Regions from separate parts of the Fictibacillus enclensis genome, predicted to be linked through region 1. Evidence: riboswitches for the same ligand, from Rfam matches in the RefSeq annotation. Region 1 holds a riboswitch; each other region holds the start of a gene.
What was found. A riboswitch is a leader RNA that binds a small molecule or an ion and turns the genes downstream of it on or off. The one in region 1 is predicted to bind S-adenosylmethionine.
Positions count from the first base shown of each region.

Region 2: it holds a riboswitch for S-adenosylmethionine, as region 1 does, so the genes downstream of both, metX (homoserine O-acetyltransferase MetX) here and mtnK (S-methyl-5-thioribose kinase) in region 1, are expected to answer to the same signal.
Region 3: it holds a riboswitch for S-adenosylmethionine, as region 1 does, so the genes downstream of both, QNH15_RS25175 (LLM class flavin-dependent oxidoreductase) here and mtnK (S-methyl-5-thioribose kinase) in region 1, are expected to answer to the same signal.

Region 1 is NZ_CP126109.1:1,786,311-1,789,566, forward strand. Features, by position in the region: gene mtnA (S-methyl-5-thioribose-1-phosphate isomerase) at 1-141, opposite strand, end outside; gene mtnK (S-methyl-5-thioribose kinase) at 147-1,358, opposite strand; SAM riboswitch class I at 1,438-1,592, opposite strand; gene QNH15_RS09570 (carbon-nitrogen family hydrolase) at 1,696-2,481, opposite strand; gene QNH15_RS09575 (pyridoxal phosphate-dependent aminotransferase) at 2,580-3,256, shown strand, end outside.
Region 2 is NZ_CP126109.1:2,373,940-2,377,195, forward strand. Features, by position in the region: gene QNH15_RS12615 (cell wall hydrolase) at 1-557, shown strand, start outside; gene QNH15_RS12620 (universal stress protein) at 590-1,078, opposite strand; SAM riboswitch class I at 1,243-1,353, shown strand; gene metX (homoserine O-acetyltransferase MetX) at 1,441-2,523, shown strand; gene QNH15_RS12630 (MDR family MFS transporter) at 2,563-3,256, opposite strand, start outside.
Region 3 is NZ_CP126109.1:4,893,455-4,896,710, reverse strand. Features, by position in the region: gene prfA (peptide chain release factor 1) at 1-801, shown strand, start outside; gene prmC (peptide chain release factor N(5)-glutamine methyltransferase) at 803-1,681, shown strand; SAM riboswitch class I at 1,724-1,819, shown strand; gene QNH15_RS25175 (LLM class flavin-dependent oxidoreductase) at 1,902-2,954, shown strand; gene QNH15_RS25170 (ATP-grasp domain-containing protein) at 2,976-3,256, shown strand, end outside.

The DNA of each region.
Region 1 (3,256 bases):
TTTTTTGATGCAGTCCCAAACCTGTTCAATGGTGGTGACATTAATATAAACCGTATGATGGGGCAGCTGCTGCTGATCCAAAAGAAGCAGGTGATCCCCTTTATAGCGTAGAGATGAAATTTGCGTTTCTGTTGTACTCATATAAATTAAACACTCCTGATGCTGGTAATAAATTCTTCAATATTTTTTATGCGTTGTTTGTTCTTGATCCAATCCCGACCGAGTTTAAGAGCCTTCTTTTTAAGGATGATTTGTTCATCGAAATCAGCAATGGAATCCAGGTCTGCAACATGAGCCAGGCCAATGGTCCGGCGGATGACTTCACAGCCCGCGAAACCGACCATATCTGTAAATATGCTCTCCAGGACTTCATCTTCAAAACCCGGGAGTTTGGTTGCCAGCTCCACACCCTCGTCTCTCCAGAGTTCTTTGTATGTATCCGTAAAGGTAATCCATGTGTCTCTGATTAAGCCGGAAAGGTACAGCTGGTATTCGGCCCGTTTTTCTCCGTCTTTGATATGAGCCCGCTGAGCGATATGGTTCATTGCGATATTAGCAAAAAAGTGAGCGATATCAAATCCTTGTGGACCGTAGTAGGCAAATTCAGAGTCGATAATTTTGGTGGATTCCTCTGTTACAAAAATACTCCCTGAATGCAGATCTCCATGAAGCAATGCTTCGGCATGTGTCAAAAATTTAAGTTTGAGCCGGGCCGCTTTGTTTCTTAGGGCCGAATCATTCCAGAGTTCTGAAACGGCATCCTGCAGTTCTGCAGGATAATCATTGGTTTCAATATCATAAAATGGATCGGTAAACACGAGATCTTCGGTTATTTTGCATAGCTCAGGATTGGTAAACTGCTGGACCAATCTTTTTTTCTCAAACGGATGTAAATAAAAATCACTGGTGTAGAACAGGTTTTTCGCAATGAAAGTTCCGATATGTTGAGCCAGGTTCGGGTAGGTTACTCCATCAATCAAGCCTTTGCGCAGAATCACATGAGAGGACAGATCCTCCATGACAGTAACGGCCAGGTCGTTGTTCGTATAAATGACTTGGGGAACATGTTCAGACGCGAACTCAGAAAATTTTTTCAGTGAATCACTTTCAATACGTGCCCTGTCCAGGGTAAGCGGCCAGCTCTCTCCAACGACTTTGGCATAAGGAAGCGCCTGCTTGATAATAACCGATTTTTGGGTAGACGGTTCAACCAGCCGGAATACAAGATTCAAATTGCCGTCACCGATCTCATTGACCTCAATGGATCTGTAATCACTGAACAAGTCGAGTTTTTGGGATAGTTCGATCACGGTTTGCTCATTGAGCGGTGTGTAGGCTTGTTTTGTTGTCGTTGCCATAGGGTTTACCTCCGAAGGATAAATGTAAAAAAGGCCTCTTTTCTTGAAGAAAAGAGGCCTGGATGTATAGTTTCCACGCCTCTTATCTTGCAAAGCTTAAGCTTTGCTGGAATTAGCACCGTGCCATACTGGAAGTTCCAGGCTTCAAATAAAGACGCCCCATTTCACAATGGTATTACGGTCGGTTGCTGGGTTTCATCGGGCCAAATTCCCTCCACCTGCTCTTGATAAGAGACATTCATCATTAAGTTGTTAGAAAACACAGAATGCAATAATAATTTACAATGGCTATCATACAGCTTTCAAAGGAAGCTGTCAATTGCAATTTTCAAGAAGTTTAATAGTGTTCGGGTCTGCGGTCCTCAAAAATGGGGATTCTGCTTCTGACTTCATCAACGAGATCCGTCTCGATCTCGGCAAATAAAATGGTTTCATTTTCACCATCTGCTTCAGCGGTGACGTCTCCCCACGGATCGATGATGATAGAGTGGCCGGCAAAGGCGTTATTGTTATCCCGGCCGATTCTGTTGCATGCGATCACATAGCATTGGTTTTCAATGGCTCTCGTAATTAAGAGATTTCGCCAGTGAGAGAGCCTTTGGGCAGGCCATTCGGCCGGCACGAACAGAAGGGAGGCACCATCGAGAACATGGGCGCGGATCCATTCCGGAAAACGGATGTCATAACAGATGACTCCTGCAGCCGGAATGTTCTCCAGCATAAAATTCCCCTTGGTGGATCCGGGGGCAATGAACTTCTCTTCCTGCATAAGGCGAATCAAATGCAGTTTGCTGTACTCTCCAATCTGCTCACCCTCGCGATTAAAGGCGTAAAGTGTGTTAAAAATGCCATTGTCTGTTTTATTGGCAACAGAGCCGGCAACGATATTGATGCGGTGCTGCCGTGCTAAACCGCTCATCAGCTTTTTCAGATTATCCCCGTTGGCGTCTCCAATTTCAACAAGACGCTCCAAATCATAGCCGGTCGTCCAGAGTTCCGGCAGTACGACGATATCTGCGTTTTGTTTTGACGCTTCTTCAATTCTTTGTACGGCTTTCTTAATATTCTCTTCCGGCAATCCGAGCTGGATGTCCATTTGGATCAGTGCTACATTCAGTTTCATGCGTATCCCCCATTAAAACATTTTGACAGATTTTTAATAAGCGTATAACATATTGGATTAGAATTTCAAGAAAATTATGAATGACAGGATGTGTGAATGTGAAACGTTTCCAGCAAGCAGATGCGTTAAAACGCCTGCCTGAACAATTTTTTGCCAAGCTTGTGGGAAAAGTGAATGCGGTTGCCGCACAGGGGCATGATGTGATTAATCTTGGACAGGGAAACCCTGACCAGCCGACACCTCCTCATATTGTTGCTGCCTTGCAAGAGGCAGCGGTTAATCCTCAGTACCACAAATATTCTCCTTTTCGGGGATATGATTTTTTGAAAGAAGCGGTAGCTGTTTACTATAAAAACGAGTTTGGGGTAGAGGTTGATCCCAAAAAAGAAGTGGCTGTGCTGTTTGGCGGAAAAGCAGGTCTCGTAGAAGTAGCACAGTGTTTTCTGAACAAAGGAGATACCGCTTTAGTTCCGGATCCGGGTTATCCGGATTATTGGTCGGGCGTCGCCATGGCGGAAGCAGAAATGAGCATGATGGCGCTGAAAGAGGAAAATGACTTTCTTGTCGACTATAACGAAATTGATAAAGAAACGGCCGACCGTGCCAAATTAATGTTCCTCAACTATCCAAACAATCCAACAGCAGGTGTTGCCACTCCGCAATTTTTCAAGGAAACCGTGGACTTTGCCAAAAAGCATGATATTCTGGTCGTTCATGACTTTGCCTACGGAGCCATTGGGTTTGATGGAGAAAAGCCCGTCAGTTATTTGCAGAC
Region 2 (3,256 bases), 590 kb from region 1:
GAGGTACAGGAGCCAGTGCACATACCGTTAAAGAAGGGGATACTCTTTGGAAGCTGGGGCAATCCTATAATGTGCCGTTTCAGGAGATCAAAAAAGAGAATGGACTTACCGGCAATTTGATTTATCCGGGACAAAATTTAAAGGTGCAGCCAGTAAAGGGAATAAGCCATGAAAAAACAAACGCTCCATCAGAACAAATAAAAGCAACGCCGGAAGATAAAAAATTGCTCGCTTCTCTTGTTGAAGCAGAAGCAATGGGAGAAAGCTTTGAAGGAAAGGTAGCGGTGGCCTCTGTTGTCCTGAACCGCGTTGATGATGACGGCTTTCCTGATTCCATTCATGACGTCATCTACGACAAAGGACAATTTCAGCCGGTTATGGAGAACAATTTAAAGAAACCTTCTCCCGAGTCGGAAAAGGCTGTAGACAAGGCCTTATCTGGTTATGATAACACGAACGGTGCTCTGTTCTTTTACAATAAAAAGACAGCCGTTAGCAGATGGCTCGATACGAAACCTGCTTGTACGGTTATCGGAAACCATACATTCAGCAAATAATCCATGCCCCCGTCATTCGCGGACGGGGGTTTTTATCGTTGGCTCGTACTTTTGATGCTTAATCCTGAGGATGTAATTTTTTGGCTGTTTCTTGCGATCAGTACGTCACAATTGGCATGGCGCGTAATATACTGTGAGACACTTCCGATAAAAATGCGTTCCATCGCATTTAATCCTGTTGCACCACAAACAATCAAATCTGATTCATGCATGGAGGCAAATGAGAGAATTTCCATTTTGGGCGATCCTGAGTTTGATAAAGTGGTTACATGTGTTAGTCCATGGTTTCTGGCCAATTTTTCATAGTCGTCCAAAAGTGTTCCTGCTGCAATCCGATCTCTGTCCATTTCAATATTAATGGCTCCGGCATCAAGTGGAGCAGCCGGAAGGCGGTCTTCAGTTATGTGTACGATATACAACTTGGCACGATATTCTTTTGCCACTTCAATCGCTCTGTAAAACGCCACTTCCGATGAACGGGAACCGTCAACACCAACCAGGATTCTTTGGTAAGAAGGCATACCCTCACCTCTTTTGGAATATAGTATACTTAAGTTTTACCCGCTGGAGGAGGAAGGCAAACACGAAGACAAACAATAAAAAACTTTCGGAATTTAATTGACAAATTTGTAAGACTGCTGTATTTTTGAACGTATTAAAGTTGTTCATAAAAACGAATAGTAAACTCTTATCAAGAGTGGTGGAGGGACTGGCCCGATGATACCCGGCAACCTGCAGAGATTATTCTGTACTGGTGCCAAATCCTGCAAAGGTAAAACACTTTGACAGATAAGAGACGGTACAACCCCAAAATGGATGATTGCACCTCTCTGAATCTAAAAAGAGAGGTGTTTTTTGTTTGATAAAATCGGAGGGATATCTGATGGCAAATGCACAGGCAGCAATTGGAAATGAAGTGGCAGAAATAGGGAATCTCGTTCTGGAATCCGGCAAAACATTAACTGATGTTCATATTGCCTATCAGCGCAAAGGAGCGGCTGATGCTCCGGCTATTTTGGTGTGCCATGCACTTACAGGAAATCAATATACGATGACGACAGAAATTGGACCTGGGTGGTGGGAAGGACTCATTGGGCCAGGCCAATATATCGATTCAGAAAAATACCAGGTGATTACGACCAACGTTCTTGGCGGCTGTGAAGGGACGACAGGACCGCTTTCCATCAACCCTTTGACAGGGGAGAGATATCGCGGGGATTTTCCGCTCATTACCATCCGAGACATGGTTAATGCTCAAAAACGATTGCTTGAAGTTCTTCACATTCATTCCCTTGACACAGTCATCGGTGGATCGCTTGGCGGGATGCAGGTTATGGAATGGGGCTTGCTCTACCCTGATTTTATGGACCGTTTGATTCCCATTGCGGTCACACCTGCCTTAAGCGATTATGCCATTGGTTTCAATGCCATTGGGCGAACGGCGATTGTGAGTGATCCGGAATGGAATAATGGGAACTATTCATCAGAAGTGTCACCTGCCAAAGGGCTTGGCATTGCCAGAATGATTGGAATGCTGACCTACCGTTCGGGAACGTTATTTAATCAGCGGTTTCAACGGGAACAAACGGAAGAATGGTATTCCATATCAGATGAAGCTTCGTTTTCCGTTGAGACTTACCTGCATTATCAGGCCCAAAAGCTGTCCCAGCGGTTTGATGCCAACAGCTACCTGACCTTACTGAAAGCGATGGACAGCCATGACATTGGCAGAGGAAGAGGAGGCATCCATCAAGCAAGCAAAGGATACAGGGCAAAAATGCTCTGTCTCGGATTTACAGAGGACCTGTTATATCCGCCGGCGATGATGAAAACTTTTACAGAAAGCGTGAACGAAGAAAGCCAAAAGGCCCTCTTTCATGAAGTGAATACCATTTTTGGCCATGATGGATTTTTAACAGAATTCGAAAAATGGGGCCCGTTTCTGGAAGGTTTTTTTTCCGAATAAAAAAGACATGAAGCGAAAATAGCTTCATGTCTTTTGGTTTTAGAGTTCTCCTGCAGCTTGATCCGCCAAAGGAACCGTTGTTTCCTGTTGCGTAGGTTCATTTTTAATACGGCCGCTGCCTACAGAAAGGGCAACAATAATACCTGCCCCGATGAAAATAAGGCCGGTCATAAAGACGGTCGTAAACGAACTGCTCCAAGCCGTTTGAATGGAGTGGATCACCGTACCTTTAATTGAACCCGGAAGTTTAAGCATATCTGGATGAATTAGAAGGCTGAACAAGGCATCTGTTTTATCTGCAAGTTTTTGGAAAATGCCTTGAAGCATCGGATTGCTCTGTTCTTTTACTACATCTTTCATGTTGGTCTCCAGAGAGTGGTTCATAACGACGTTCAAGACAGTAATGCCGATTGTACCGCCAATGGAACGGAAGAAGGTGGATGCCGATGTAACAGCACCGAGTTTCGTTTTCGGAAATTCATTCTGTATGGCAATCATAAGGGTAGGCATAACAAGACCCATGCCGAATCCCATGATAATCATATAAGCATAAGCTGTAATTTCTTTAGATTCCACGCCCATTGTGCTCATCAAGTAAAATCCGAATGCTGTAATCAGCATACCTGCTGTCAATACAGTCCGGTATGGGAGTTTCAACAAAAGTCTTCCCCCAACGATACTTGCAAGGATAAGGGAGATCATCATTGGCGTCATGGTTGATCCGGCCTGTGTA
Region 3 (3,256 bases), 2.0 Mb from region 1:
ACCCAGCAGCTAAAAATCTTGCTGCTTCCTAAAGACCCGAACGATGACAAAAACGTTATCGTTGAGGTTCGTGGGGCGGCCGGTGGAGACGAGGCTGCACTGTTTGCTGGGGATCTCTATAAAATGTACAGCCGTTATGCTGAAATGCAGGGCTGGAAAACAGAAGTAATCGAAGCAAGCTATACCGAGCTTGGCGGCTATAAAGAGATCATTTTCATGGTGAATGGAGATGGTGCCTATTCCAAGCTGAAATACGAAAATGGCGCACATCGTGTACAGCGTGTCCCTGCTACGGAATCCGGCGGGCGTATCCATACATCCACAGCCACGGTAGCGATTCTTCCGGAAGCAGAAGAAGTAGAAGTGGAGATTCATGAAAAAGATGTCCGCGTAGATACCTTTACTTCAAGCGGACCGGGGGGACAGTCTGTTAACACGACCCAGTCCGCCGTTCGTCTTACACATATTCCAACAGGAACCGTTGTGTCCTGTCAGGATGAAAAATCACAGATCAAGAATAAAGAAAAAGCGATGAAGGTTCTCCGTGCCCGTGTGTACGATAAAATTCAGCAGGAAAAACAAAAGGAATATGATGAAAACCGAAAGTCTGCCGTGGGAACGGGAGACCGTTCAGAGCGAATCCGCACCTACAATTTCCCGCAAAACCGTGTAACCGACCACCGAATCGGACTGACTCTTCAAAAATTGGACCAGATCTTGCTCGGCAAGCTGGATGAGTTTATTGATGCTCTCATTACAGAAGACCAGACCAGCTTGATGAAGGCTCAGACGGAAGCGTAAAATGGAAAATAGGAAACGGCATGAAGCCCTGAACTGGGCTTCATCTTTTTTAAAAGAAAAGAAACGCGAACCAGAAGCGGGAGAACTGCTGCTGCGCCATGTGCTCGGTGATCTCAGCCGGACCGAGCTGCTCATGGGATTGAATGATCCCATGACAGAGGCTCAGCGAGCATCATTTGAAGCAGCGGTAAAACAACATGGTGAAGGTGTGCCTGTCCAGTATATTACGGGCTATGAAGAGTTTTACGGACGCAGGTTCATCGTAAACCGGGAAGTCCTCATTCCAAGGCCCGAAACCGAAGAACTTGTATATGAAGTACTCAAGCGTGCAGAAACACGGTTTGGGGATCAAAAGGAGATTCAGACCATCGATGTTGGCACAGGCAGTGGGGCGATTGCGATCACTTTAGCATTGGAAAATCGGAGCCTCTCTGTGTCCTCGGTTGATATTGCCGCAGAATCGATTGAAGTGGCAAAAGAAAACAGCCGGCGTTTGGGCGCGGACGTCCGTTTCCTTCATGGGGACCTCCTGCAGCCGTGGATCGAAAAAGGCGAAAAGGCGGACATTGTTGTCTCCAATCCCCCTTACATTCCTGACTGGGAAATAGAGGGGCTTGAAACGATCGTTAAGGATCAGGAACCGATGAGGGCGCTCAGCGGCGGCCAGGACGGTTATGTTTTTTACAGAAGGTTTATGGAGGAATTGCCACAAGTGCTGAAGCCAAAAGCGATTGTTGCTTTTGAAGTCGGCCATGACCAGGGCCAGACGGTAGCGGAGATGCTGCGAATTACCTTCCCGGGAGCCGACGTGGTCACTGTGCGGGACATCAGCCAAAAGGAACGCATGGTTATTGCAGAAATTGGGTTTTCAAAATATTGACGCAAGTCCTACTTTTGTTGTAGGATTACTATAATAAAATAAATCTTATCCAGAGTGGTGGAGGGACTGGCCCTATGAAACCCGGCAACCCGTTTGAAGGTGCTAAATCCAGCAGGAACACATCCTGAAAGATAAGATTGAAGCGGCGGAAACTTCTTCTTATCTAAGAAGAAGTTTTTTTGTGTTTTTTTCGTTTTAATAAAGCAGAGGAGAGAAAGAGATGAGATTTGGATTTTGGCTACCCATATTCGGCGGCTGGCTTAGAAACGTGGAAGACGAAAATATGCCTCCGACCTTTGATTATGCAAAACAAGTGATTCAGTCGGCGGAAAAATGGGGATACGATACTACACTGATTGCGGAGCTTTATCTGAATGATATAAAAGGACCGGAACAGGACGCGTTAGAAGCATGGACAACGGCGGCCGGTCTGGCTGCAGTTACAGAAAAGATTGAAATCATGACCGCGGTTCGCCCCGGATTCCATAACCCGGCGGTTACTGCCAAAATGGCTGCCAACATTGATCAGATCAGCGGCGGAAGATTTACCTTGAATGTGGTTTCTGCCTGGTGGGAAGAAGAGGCGAAGCAGTATGGCGGCGTCTTTACCGCCCATGATGAGCGCTATGAACGAACACAGGAGTTCATCGATGTCCTAAAAGGCCTTTGGACTGAAGAAACCTTTAATTATAAAGGGAAGTACTATGAGCTTGCCAAAACAAAACTGTCGCCTAAACCGGTGCAACGGCCTAATCCTGTCCTCTATGCCGGCGGTGAGAGCGAACGTGGAAAACAGGTTATCTCTTCTTCCTGTGATGCCTATGTCATGCATGGGGGCACTGTTGAGGAGATCCATACCAAGATTACAGATATGAAAAACCGTAGAGCCCAGACGGAAAAAGAGGCCTTGTCTTCGTTTGGAATGGCCGCTTACGTCATCTGCAGGGATACCGAGGAAGAAGCACAGGCAGAGCTCGAGCGAATCACGGATGTGAAAGAAACGAGCGGCTATGCAGGCTTTAAGGATTTTACAAGCAAGTCTCAGCTTGAGCAGCAGATTCAGCTGCAGGATTATTCTGTTTCCAACCGGGGTCTGCGCCCGAACCTGATCGGAACGCCTGAGCAAATCGCGAAGCGGATTGTTGAATATGAAGAAGCCGGACTAAAGCTTTTGCTGCTTCAGTTCTCACCACAGCTGGAGGAAATGGAGCGATTTTCAAAGCAAGTCATGCCGTTAGTGGAAAAATACAACCAGGAAAAGGCGTTAAGCTAGAAGAGAAGAGGAGAGATGAAATTGAAAAAAGTATACATCATTCACGAAAACGATGAATGGACCAACCATTTAATTAAGCGGCTGGACGAGTTAGAAGTACCATACGAAACCTGGCATCTGGATCAGGGCACGGTTAACCTGTCCGAAACACCTCCTGAAGGCATTTTTTACAGCCGCATGAGCGCTTCCTCCCATACACGGGGACACCGTTACGCTCCTGAACTTGCTGCCAGTGTGATTGCCTGGCTCGAGCGCCATGGCAGAAAAGTGCTGAACGGCAGCCGTGCTCTGCAGCTGGAGGT